3 regions of the Trinickia caryophylli genome follow, and region 2 is predicted to be linked to each of the others. Evidence: riboswitches for the same ligand, from Rfam matches in the RefSeq annotation. Region 2 holds a riboswitch; each other region holds the start of a gene.
What was found. A riboswitch is a leader RNA that binds a small molecule or an ion and turns the genes downstream of it on or off. The one in region 2 is predicted to bind cobalamin.

Region 1 (3,245 bases), on a different replicon from region 2:
CGGCGAGTTTCTCGAGGTCGGCGGGAATGAGAGAAAGATCGGCTTCGGCGCGAATCGTTGCGAACGATTCGCGATAGATCGCCTGGCCGTCGCGGAGATAGTCAAGCATGGTTCGGATGAGGTTGGTCCGCCGCGCGCAGGCGATCGGCGGCTTCGTCTATGGTCAGATGCGAGGCGATGCGCGTGCCGAAGCGGTGCGCGCAATCGGCGCCGCCGCGATGCGGGGCGGCGGGCGATGCGTCTTCGCGCCGGTGAAGGTCGTAGCGCCCGGGCGCGACTGCGAGCAGCGTGTAGGGCGCGCAATGTGCCGCGGCGCAGGAGCGAATACAGCCGGTCAGATGGACGTGCACGCTTGCGGGCAGCGATCGCGCGAGCGAAAGCGCATCCGCTTTCGTATCGGCAAGGCTCTTGGCGCAACCGCTCGAGCCGGCACAGGCGATCAGGCGCGCAAGCGGATGCCCTGCGTCGCGTATGAAGCCGAGCGTATCGAGGCCCGTTTCGAGGGGAGGTACCGCCTGCTCCGCAATGTCGGGCAAGAGAACCCCTTGCCATGGGGTGATGCGCAGCGTGCCGTTACCATGCACGCTCGCGAGCTGCGCGAGCGCATGCAGCGTCGAGGAGTCGATCCGGCCTAACGGCGGCTGGCCGCCGACGTACCAGCGGCCGGCCTGCTTTTGCCGATGAGTGCCGAAACGCAGCGACGCATCGGCGCGATCGCGTCGCCATGCGGAGATATCGACACCGCGGCGCAGCGGCCCGTCGAAGCGCAGCGCGAGACGATGCAGCACGGCGTCGAGGCCATGCCGGTTCAGGACGTGGCGCATGCGCGTTTCGTCGGGGCCGGCCAGGTCCAGGAACGTGTGCAGCAACGCCCGAACAAATGCCGCGGCGTTCGCATGCGATACGGCACCGAGTGCGTAGTCCGCGGGCGTCGACGGCTGGCCGGCCAGACCGAATGCGTACAGCGGTTCGCCGGCGTCTGGCGGCATCGCGCAAAGCCAGACGTCGTGCGGATGGTCGACGGCCGCAAGGCGCTCGCCGCCGTCGAGCAGCACGGCAAACTTCGGCGAAAGCGAGGCAAAGCGCGGCTCGCTTTGGAGCAGAGCGAGAAGTTCGGCGGCGAGCGGCCTCGTGTCGACGATCGACGCTTCGTCGCGCCCGGCAGTGGGGCTCGTCATCACGTTGCGTACGTCGTCGGCGGCGGCGAGGCGCGCACCGAGTCCTTCCTGGCCTTCGCCGCCTTCCGGGCCACGCTCGTCGGGCCCGGCGTGTGCGCCGGCAGTGCTCGTGCCGTCGGGCCGCAGCGGCCCGAGCCCGGCATCGAGCAAGCGCGCGACGAGTGCACGCTCCTGGCCGGGCCGCACGCCGCGCAACTGGAGATTGGCGCGATTCGTCAGTTCGATGACGCCCGACGCGTGCGCGCGCGCCGCATCGGCAACCGCCACGGCCTGCGCCGCGCTCAGTTCGCCGCCCGGCAGCTTGATGCGGCACAGTCCGCCATCGCGCGCCGCAACGATGCGTGCGAGCGCGGGGCAGGCCGAAGGCCGGACAATGAAAGACGGATCCTGGTTCAAGAGATCATGCGCGCGGCGCACCGTTGCGTCGCGCAGTGGCTCGGCCCGTCTCCCGGAGAGAAGGACGCGGCACCGGTTCACCCCGCCCGGTATCGGCTTGCGCGAAAGTTTTGGCCGGCAGGTCTCCTGGCTTGCAGGTCGTCGACCGGCGCCGGCCTTCCCGGTCCGCCTCGAAGACGGCCAGTGGCGCATGAGGCGCGGACTCGCTGCATACAGTTGCGGGGGCAGCCACAGCTCGGCTGTGTTCCCTTTTCAGCCCCGAGGGGCACCGGCGAAGCGGTATTATGCCCCTTTTCGCGAACACGGCGAACACGGCGAACACGGCGAAACGGCGCGCGTGCCGCGCACGCGTGTTTCGTGCGTGGATACGTAAAGTAAACAGACCCGATGCAAGGATGAATGCAATGCCGGCCTGGCTTACGGTGGTAGGGATCGGCGAAGACGGATTTGGCGGGCTTGGCCGCGCGGCGCGCCGGGCGTTGCTCGATGCGTCGGTGATCGTGGGCGGCGAGCGCCATCTGGCGATGCTGCCGGCGCGGCTTCGCGCGCGGCGCGAGCGCTGGCCGCGGCCGTTCGACATTGCCCCGGTGCTCGCGCTGCGCGGCGCGCCGGTATGCGTGCTCGCAAGCGGCGATCCGATGCTTCACGGCGTGGGCGCCACGCTCGCACGCGCACTGCCGCGCGAGGAATTCGCGGTGCTGCCGTCGGCCTCTTCGCCGTCGCTCGCGGCAGCCCGGCTCGGCTGGCCCTTGCAGGACGTGGCCGTCGTTTCGCTCGTCGGGCGGCCATTGGCCACGCTCAATGCGCATGTGCGCGATGGCGCGCGGCTTCTCGTGCTGAGCCGCGATGGCCATTCGCCGGCGGAAGTGGCGGATTTGCTGAACGCGCGCGGCTTCGGCGCCACAGCCATGCACGTGTTCGAGCATCTGGGCGGCCCGGCCGAGCGGTGGACCGAAACGACGGCGCAGGCGCGCGAACGCGCCGAGGTGGCGAGACTCAATCTCGTCGCGCTCGAGTGCCGCGTCGGCGGCGCGGCGTCGGCCGTTTCGCTGCCGCTTACGAGCGGCTTGCCCGATCAGGCATTTTTCAATGACGGCCAACTGACGAAGCGGGACGTGCGTGCGATCGCGCTCGCGCGTCTGGCACCGCTGCCGGGTGCGCTGTTGTGGGACGTCGGCGCCGGCTGCGGGTCGATCGGCATCGAATGGATGCGTGCGCATCCGAGCTGCCGCGCGATCGCGGTCGAGGCCGATCCCGCGCGGCAGGGCTTTATCGAGCGCAATCGCGATGCACTCGGGGTACCGGCGCTGGAGCTCGTCGCGGGCCACGCGCCCGAGGCGCTCGCTGCACTGCCCGAACCCGATGCCGTGTTCGTTGGCGGCGGCGTGACGACGCCGGGCGTGCTCGACGCCTGCTGGGAGAGGCTGCGCGCGGGTGGGCGGCTGGTCGCCAACGCCGTGACGCTCGAAGGGGAAGCCGCGCTCGTGGCGTGGCGCGCGCAACATGGCGGCACGCTGACCCGCATCGCGCTGGCGCACGCCCAGCCGCTCGGCGGATTCGAAACCTGGCGCCAGGCGTTGCCGGTCACGCTTTACGAGGTGACGAAGCCGTGCGAGCCGGCTCCTGTCCCGGCCCGTGCCAGCCACATGACGAACGACGATGCGCGACGAG
Region 2 (3,245 bases):
TTTGCTGCATTGTACGCCGGATTTCCTCCGCGGGAAACGCTTCGCCATGGCGCACGCTTTCCTGCAGCCGGACCAGTTCCGATGCGAGCGAGAGCGCCGCCATCACGGCGATGCGATCGGTGCCGCGAATGTTGCTGTGGGCCCGAACCTTGGCCATCTCGGCATCAACTCGCGCAACGGCTTCGAGCAGGGCGGCCTCGGTTTCGGCCGAGCATGCGAGGCGGTACGTCTGGCCGAGAATCGAGGCTTCGATCTGTCTGGTCGTCATGCGTTTTCTCCGTGCTGAGCCGCTGCGCCGTTGGGCGCCGCCGCGTTCTCGCCGGACGGTGCGAGCAGATCGAGCTGGTTGTCGGCGTCGTACGCGCCCTTGCCGCGCGGCAGTTTTTCGAGAATCGCGTTGAGGCGGACCTGTGCATCGTCGATCTTCGCGAGCAACGTATCCCGTTCGACCTGCAGCGCGTTGCGTTCATCGCGCAAGAGCGCAAGCTCCGCGCGGGCGGTGTCGTTTTCCGCCCGCAGCTGGGCGAGTTGCTCTTCGAGCGCGTGACGGGCCTGCTGCTGGCGTTCGTTGATCGCGATCAGCCGGCCGATGTTCTGTGACAAAGTTTCGAGTTCGTTGAGCATCTGCTGCGTCCTCTAAAGACCTGCGCATTTTAGCGCGGAATACCGATGTGTCCGACCTCTGTCTCGTATCGAGACGTAACAGGGCGGTTTCGGCGCGAAAATAGGCACACGTCCCCCGTATTTTTGCAAACGATGCACGAGGCGCGCCAACGCGGCAGCCGCCAAATGCCAGTGCTTTTTGCCGATGGCGCGCGAAGCCGGTCATTCTTGACGCCCACACCCCCCGCTCCTACACTTGCGGCACTTTGGTGCTCGCGCGCTCGCCCTGATGCGCGCGGTTAAACGGGAAACAGGGAGCGAAGTCCGCCCGGACCAGCCAACCTGTGCTGCCCCCGCAACGGTAAGCGACATGCCGCGCTGCAATGCGCGGCGACTCCATTCAGTGCCACTGCGCCGCGAGGCGCGGGAAGGCGGATGCGAGCGGTCGCCAGCCCGGATACCGGCCAGAGCGGGGGCGTGCCGCCTTCGGCGGCCGAGCCGCCGCCAGCGCTGCGCCCGTGCCGATGCGGCTCGCGGGGAGCGGGCGGCATTCCGATCCCACAGGAAAACAAGATGATTCCCATGCCCTTCGCAAGGGTAGCCTTCGTCGCGCTCGCCGGCCTGCCGCTCGTTGCGCGTGCCCAGTCGGCGCTCGACTCCACGATGCCCACGCCTCGTCCCGTCTCGACAGACTCCGCGCCCGCCGCCTCACCGAGCGCGTCCGCTTCATCGGCCGTCGCCGCCACGTCCGCTGGCGAGACGGGGAACCCGCGCGCCGGCAAGCTCGCCCCGATCGTCGTGACGGCGCAGCGCTCGCCGCAGGCGCTGGCCGACGCGGTCCCGCAAACGACGCGCTTGAGCCGCGAGGATATCGACGATTCGGGCGCGACCGATCTCGCGGGCGTGCTCGCGCTTGCGCCCGGCGTGCAGATCGTCCGCAACGGCGGGCCCGGCGCGAATGCGGTTGCGCTGCTGCGCGGCGGCTCGGCCACCCAATCGCTTGTGCTCGTCGACGGCGTGCGTGTCGATTCGGTAAGCCTCGGACAAGCGCAGCTCGCACAGATTCCCGCCTCGCAGATCGATCATGTCGAAGTCGTCAACGGCGACGTATCGGCGCTCTACGGCTCGGGCGCGATGGGCGGCGTCGTGCAGGTATTCACGAAAGCGGGCGGCGACCATCCGCCGCGCTTTCATTTTTCGGCGGGCTATGGCAGTTACGGTACGCAAACGCAGCAAGCCGGCGTGGACGGCGCGCTCGACAAGGCGGGCAAGACGACGTTCAGCTTCGAGGTCGCGCGTTTGAAAAGCAATGGCTTTTCGTCGATCGATCCGCGGCTGGCTCCCAATGCGAATCCGAATGCGAACGGGTACCTGAACGAAAGCGTATCGGCCGCGCTGCGTCACAGATTCAATGACCGATGGGACGCCGGGGTGCGCTACTTCCAGTCGAACGGCAATGCGAGCTTCGACGACGCGTACGGGGTGCCGACCGACATCAACAACCTCTACAGCAAGGTAAGGCAGGCGTCGGTCTTCGCTAACGGCAAGCTCACCGATTGGTGGACGACGCATGTCACGCTCGCCGAAGGAGACGATCGCAGCATCCAGAAGAAGAACGGCGTCTACGACAATCGGTTCGATACCACCAATCGGCAATACACGTGGCAAAACGATTTTGCGCTGGCCGCAGGGCAAACCGCCCAGCTCGGCTACGAGCGACTCGATCAGCGCCTCGACTCGGACATCTTTTCGGCGCCGGCACGTCATGTGGACTCGGTCTTTGCCGGCTATACGGCGCGCTTCGGCGCAAGCCAGATTCAAGCCAACGTGCGGCGCGACCGCTACTCGGACTTCGGCAGCGCGAATACCTACTATCTGGGTTACGGCTACGACTTCACCGAGCACTGGAAGGCGATAGCGAGCTACTCGAGCGGGTTTCGCGCACCGAGCTTCGACGACCTCTACTATCCGGGCAGCGGCAACACATCGATCAGGCCCGAGCGCAGTCATTCGATCGAGGCGGCGTTGCAGTATGCGTCCGATTCGCTCGGCGTCGTGCGCCTGTCCGTCTTCCAGACGCGCTATACGGATCTCATCGACTATGTCTCTACCCAAGGCGGCCTTTACTATCTCGCCGAGAATGTCGGCCGCGCCAAGGTGCAGGGCGTCGAAGGCGCATGGAGCGGCCGGATCGGCGCCACGCGTGTGCGCACGTCGTTCACGGTGCAAAATCCTGTCGACGAAACGTCCGGCAAGGACCTCAACCGCCGGGCAAGGCACTTCGCCACGCTGTCCGCGAACCGCGATCTCGGTGCGTGGCGCATCGGCGGACAGTGGCGCGTCTCCGGCGTGCGGCAAGACAGCGGCAGACCGCTCGGCGGTTACGGCGTGGTCGACTTGTCGGCGCGCTACCGCATCACGAAAGCTTGGTACGTGTCCGCGCAAATCGAGAATCTTTTCGACAAGCCCTATGAATTCGCCTATTCCTACAACACACCGAGACGCAGCGCATTCGTCACACTCGGTTGGCAACAGCAGTGACGCCGCGCGCGGCCAGAGCCAGAGCGGGCGCCATGTTCCGCTGAGCCACGCGCGATGAATCGGCCCGTCTCGCACGCGCATGCACCGATGTCGGCTCGCCG
Region 3 (3,245 bases), on a different replicon from region 2:
TCGTTGCCGTTTTCGTCGCAGCCGATTCCGCAGCCGCGCAGAATCTCGCCGTCTATGCCGAGCTCGCCGAACTCGTTGACGATGACGGCGATGCGCAAACCGCCCGCATGCCGAAGGATATGGCGCAGCAAGGTGGTCTTGCCGCTGCCGAGGAAGCCCGTGACGATCGTGACGGGAATCTTGCGCATGGATGTCTGCTGCATGAAGGACCTCGAATGAATGATGCGCGGGAGAGCCTGCGCTCAGGCTGTCAGGCGCTCAGGCGGACAGCGTCACGTCGATCTCGTCGTACCGCATGAGGCGATAGATGAGCGCCGACACGGCCCAGCTGACGATGAAAATGCCGATGACGAAATAGCCGAGCACACCGAAATGATCCGCGATGTTGCCGACGAATTCCCAAAAGCCGCCTTTCAGTTGCAACCGCGATGCGACGAGCGCGAGCACTTCCACGCAGCCGATCACGAGTGCGACCACGACGGAAACGAAGGTGATCGTCAGGTTGTAGTAGATCTTGCGGATGGGCCGCACGAACGCCCAGCGATAGGCACCCGTCATGAGAATGCCGTCGGTGGTATCGACGAGCGACATGCCGGCCGTGAAGAGCAGCGGCAAGGCCACGATCGACCAGATCGAGAGCCCGCCCGCGGCCTGTGTCGCGGAGATACCGAAAAGCGCGACCTCTGTGGCCGTGTCGAAGCTGAAGCCGAACAGCAGCCCGATCGGATAAAGATGCCAGCTTCGCGACGCGAGCTTGAAAAGCGGCCGGAACAGGCGCGCGAGAAACCCGCGGTTGCCGAGCAGCAGGTCGAGATCCTCCTCGACAAGCGGCTCGCCGCGGCGCGCGGCGCGAAACGCGCGCCACACGGAGACGAGAATCATCATGTTGGCGGCGGCGAGCACGAGCAGGAAAAACGCCGATACGCTCGTACTGATGATGCCGCCCACCGCCTTGAAATCGGAGAAATGCGTCGTCAGCGTGGCGGCCGTCAAGGCCACCGCGATCGACATCGCCACGACCACGCTCGAGTGCCCGAGCGAAAAGAAAAAGCCGGCGCCGAGCGGATTGCGGCGCTCCTGCAGCAGCTTGCGCGTGACGTTGTCGATGGCGGCGATATGATCGGCGTCGACGGCGTGCCGCAGGCCGAACGTATAGGCGAGCAGTGCCGTGCCGAGCAGCACCGGCTGCGCATGGAAGGCAACGAAGGCCCATGCCCACGCGCCGAGATTGAAGGCCAGCACCACGGCATAAATGCCGATGACTTTGCGCCGCGGAGCGGCGGGGCTGTCGTTGAACAATTCAAGAAAGGAATGAAGCACGGTCGGCGCCTGTGACGATCGATGCATGATGAAATCGACTCCGCTGCGCCCGGCCTCACCGACGCCCGACGCGTCCCACGTGCCACGCGCGCTGGCCCGATGCGCACCGCCGCGGCATGCGCGGGCGCACGCCTGAGCGTCGAACCGGAAACACGGCGAGCGGGCAGCGGGAAGCGCCGGCGATCGATGCCGAAGACAGGGAAGTCGTGACAGTCGCGCCGCCTACCCGCAGCGCCTGTCCTCCGCTCTGGCCGGTATCCGGGCTGACGAGAGCGCCGCTTCACCTTCCCGCGCGAGTAATGTTGTTTCTTGCGCAGTGGTCATCTGCATGGGCGGCCTTGCGCACATGCATAGAAGCCGGCTCTGCATCGCGTCATGCGATGCGCTCGCCTACCGTTGCGGGGGCAGCACAGTTTCGCCCTGCCGCGCAGGAGAGCCGCGGCGAGCTTCTGTTTCCCGTTTAACTGCGCGCGCAGGAAAAGCGCGCGCGAGCACCAGATCGGTTGCGAGTGTAGGTGCCTTCGTCGCGATTCGTCAAGAAATGGCGGCCGACCGCTGTGCTATCGTATCGGCCGCATCTCGCCCCTGTGTGGGCGGGCATGGCCTTCACTCCTGACGATCCACCGATATGACGACTGGACAGCCGCCTGCAACCGCGCTTTCGAGCGACGAGCCGGCCAGTCCGGAGCCGCACGCGCGCTTTGCCGTCGGCATCGGATGCCGGCGCGGCGCATCCCTCGCGCAAATCGAGGCAGCCGTGTTGGCGGCGCTCGCCGCTCGTACGATACGTGCGGTGCGTTGCGTCGCGACGCTCGATGCGAAAGCGGGAGAGCCGGGCCTGCTCGCGTTCTGCGCGCGCTACCGGCTGCCGCTCGTGACCTTCGAAGCGAACGCCGTCAGCGCATGTGCCGACGCATACGGCTTGCCCGCAGGTTCGGCCGCAGCGCAACTGCACGTCGGCGCCACGGCGGTCTGCGAGCCTTGCGCGCTGCTCGCGGCGCCCGGCGGCACCCTCGTCGTGCGTAAGCAGGCACGCGCGGGCGTCACCGTGGCCGTGGCCGCGTGGCCGGTCGCACGTGCGATCGACAGCCCCATACAACCCACGAATTTCAAGGACTTCAGCGCATGAAGACGGACCCCGAATCGCACCAGCGCATGACCGAGCGGCGCCGCGCAGGCCACGAGAAAAAGCAGGCGGCCGCCACGACCGAAAAGGGCTTGCTGATCGTGCACACCGGCAACGGCAAGGGCAAGAGCACGGCAGCGTTCGGCATGGCGGTGCGCATGCTCGGGCACGGCGAGCGCATCGGCGTCGTGCAGTTCATCAAGGGCGCGCTGCATACGTCCGAGCGCGACTTTCTCGGCGCGCACCCGCAATGCGATTTCGTGACGATGGGCGACGGCTACACCTGGAACACACAGAATCGCGAAGCCGACATAGCGACGGCGCGCAAGGGCTGGAACGAGGCGCTGAGGATGATCGAGAGCGGCACCTGCCGAATGGTGATCCTCGACGAACTGAATACGGTGCTCAAGTATGAATATCTGCCGCTCGACGAGGTACTCGCCGCATTGCAGGCGCGCGATCCGATGTTGCATGTGGTCGTAACGGGGCGCCACGCGCCCGATGCGCTCGTGGAGGCGGCCGACCTCGTCACCGAGATGCGCCTCGTCAAGCACCCCTATCGCGAGCAGGGCGTCAAGGCGCAGCGCGGCGTGGAGTTCTGAACATGCCCGCCTGCCCCGCCCTGCTGATCGGCGCGCCGGCGTCGGGACAGGGCAAGACGACGATCACGGCCGGCCTCGCCCGGCTCCACCGGCGGCAAGGCCGGCGCGTGCGCGTGTTCAAGGCAGGCCCCGATTTCCTCGATCCGACGATCCTGTCCCGAGCAAGCGGCGCCCCGGTCCTCTCGCTCGATCTTTGG

Region 1: it holds a riboswitch for cobalamin, as region 2 does, so the genes downstream of both, cobG (precorrin-3B synthase) here and U0034_RS14395 (TonB-dependent receptor plug domain-containing protein) in region 2, are expected to answer to the same signal.
Region 3: it holds a riboswitch for cobalamin, as region 2 does, so the genes downstream of both, U0034_RS19535 (HoxN/HupN/NixA family nickel/cobalt transporter) here and U0034_RS14395 (TonB-dependent receptor plug domain-containing protein) in region 2, are expected to answer to the same signal.

Annotation. Positions count from the first base shown of each region.
Region 1 covers NZ_CP139971.1:49,860-53,104, forward strand. Annotated here, with positions in the region: gene U0034_RS19570 (precorrin-8X methylmutase) at 1-109, opposite strand, end outside; gene cobG (precorrin-3B synthase) at 102-1,574, opposite strand; cobalamin riboswitch at 1,674-1,862, opposite strand; gene cbiE (precorrin-6y C5,15-methyltransferase (decarboxylating) subunit CbiE) at 1,979-3,245, shown strand, end outside; gene U0034_RS19585 (cobalt-precorrin-5B (C(1))-methyltransferase) at 3,234-3,245, shown strand, end outside.
Region 2 covers NZ_CP139970.1:3,175,231-3,178,475, forward strand. Annotated here, with positions in the region: gene U0034_RS14385 (cell division protein ZapA) at 1-268, opposite strand, end outside; gene U0034_RS14390 (ATPase) at 265-624, opposite strand; cobalamin riboswitch at 854-1,086, shown strand; gene U0034_RS14395 (TonB-dependent receptor plug domain-containing protein) at 1,180-3,144, shown strand; gene U0034_RS14400 (FecCD family ABC transporter permease) at 3,199-3,245, shown strand, end outside.
Region 3 covers NZ_CP139971.1:36,756-40,000, reverse strand. Annotated here, with positions in the region: gene cobW (cobalamin biosynthesis protein CobW) at 1-203, opposite strand, end outside; gene U0034_RS19535 (HoxN/HupN/NixA family nickel/cobalt transporter) at 259-1,320, opposite strand; cobalamin riboswitch at 1,553-1,834, opposite strand; gene U0034_RS19530 (cobalamin biosynthesis protein) at 1,949-2,449, shown strand; gene cobO (cob(I)yrinic acid a,c-diamide adenosyltransferase) at 2,446-3,048, shown strand; gene U0034_RS19520 (cobyrinate a,c-diamide synthase) at 3,051-3,245, shown strand, end outside.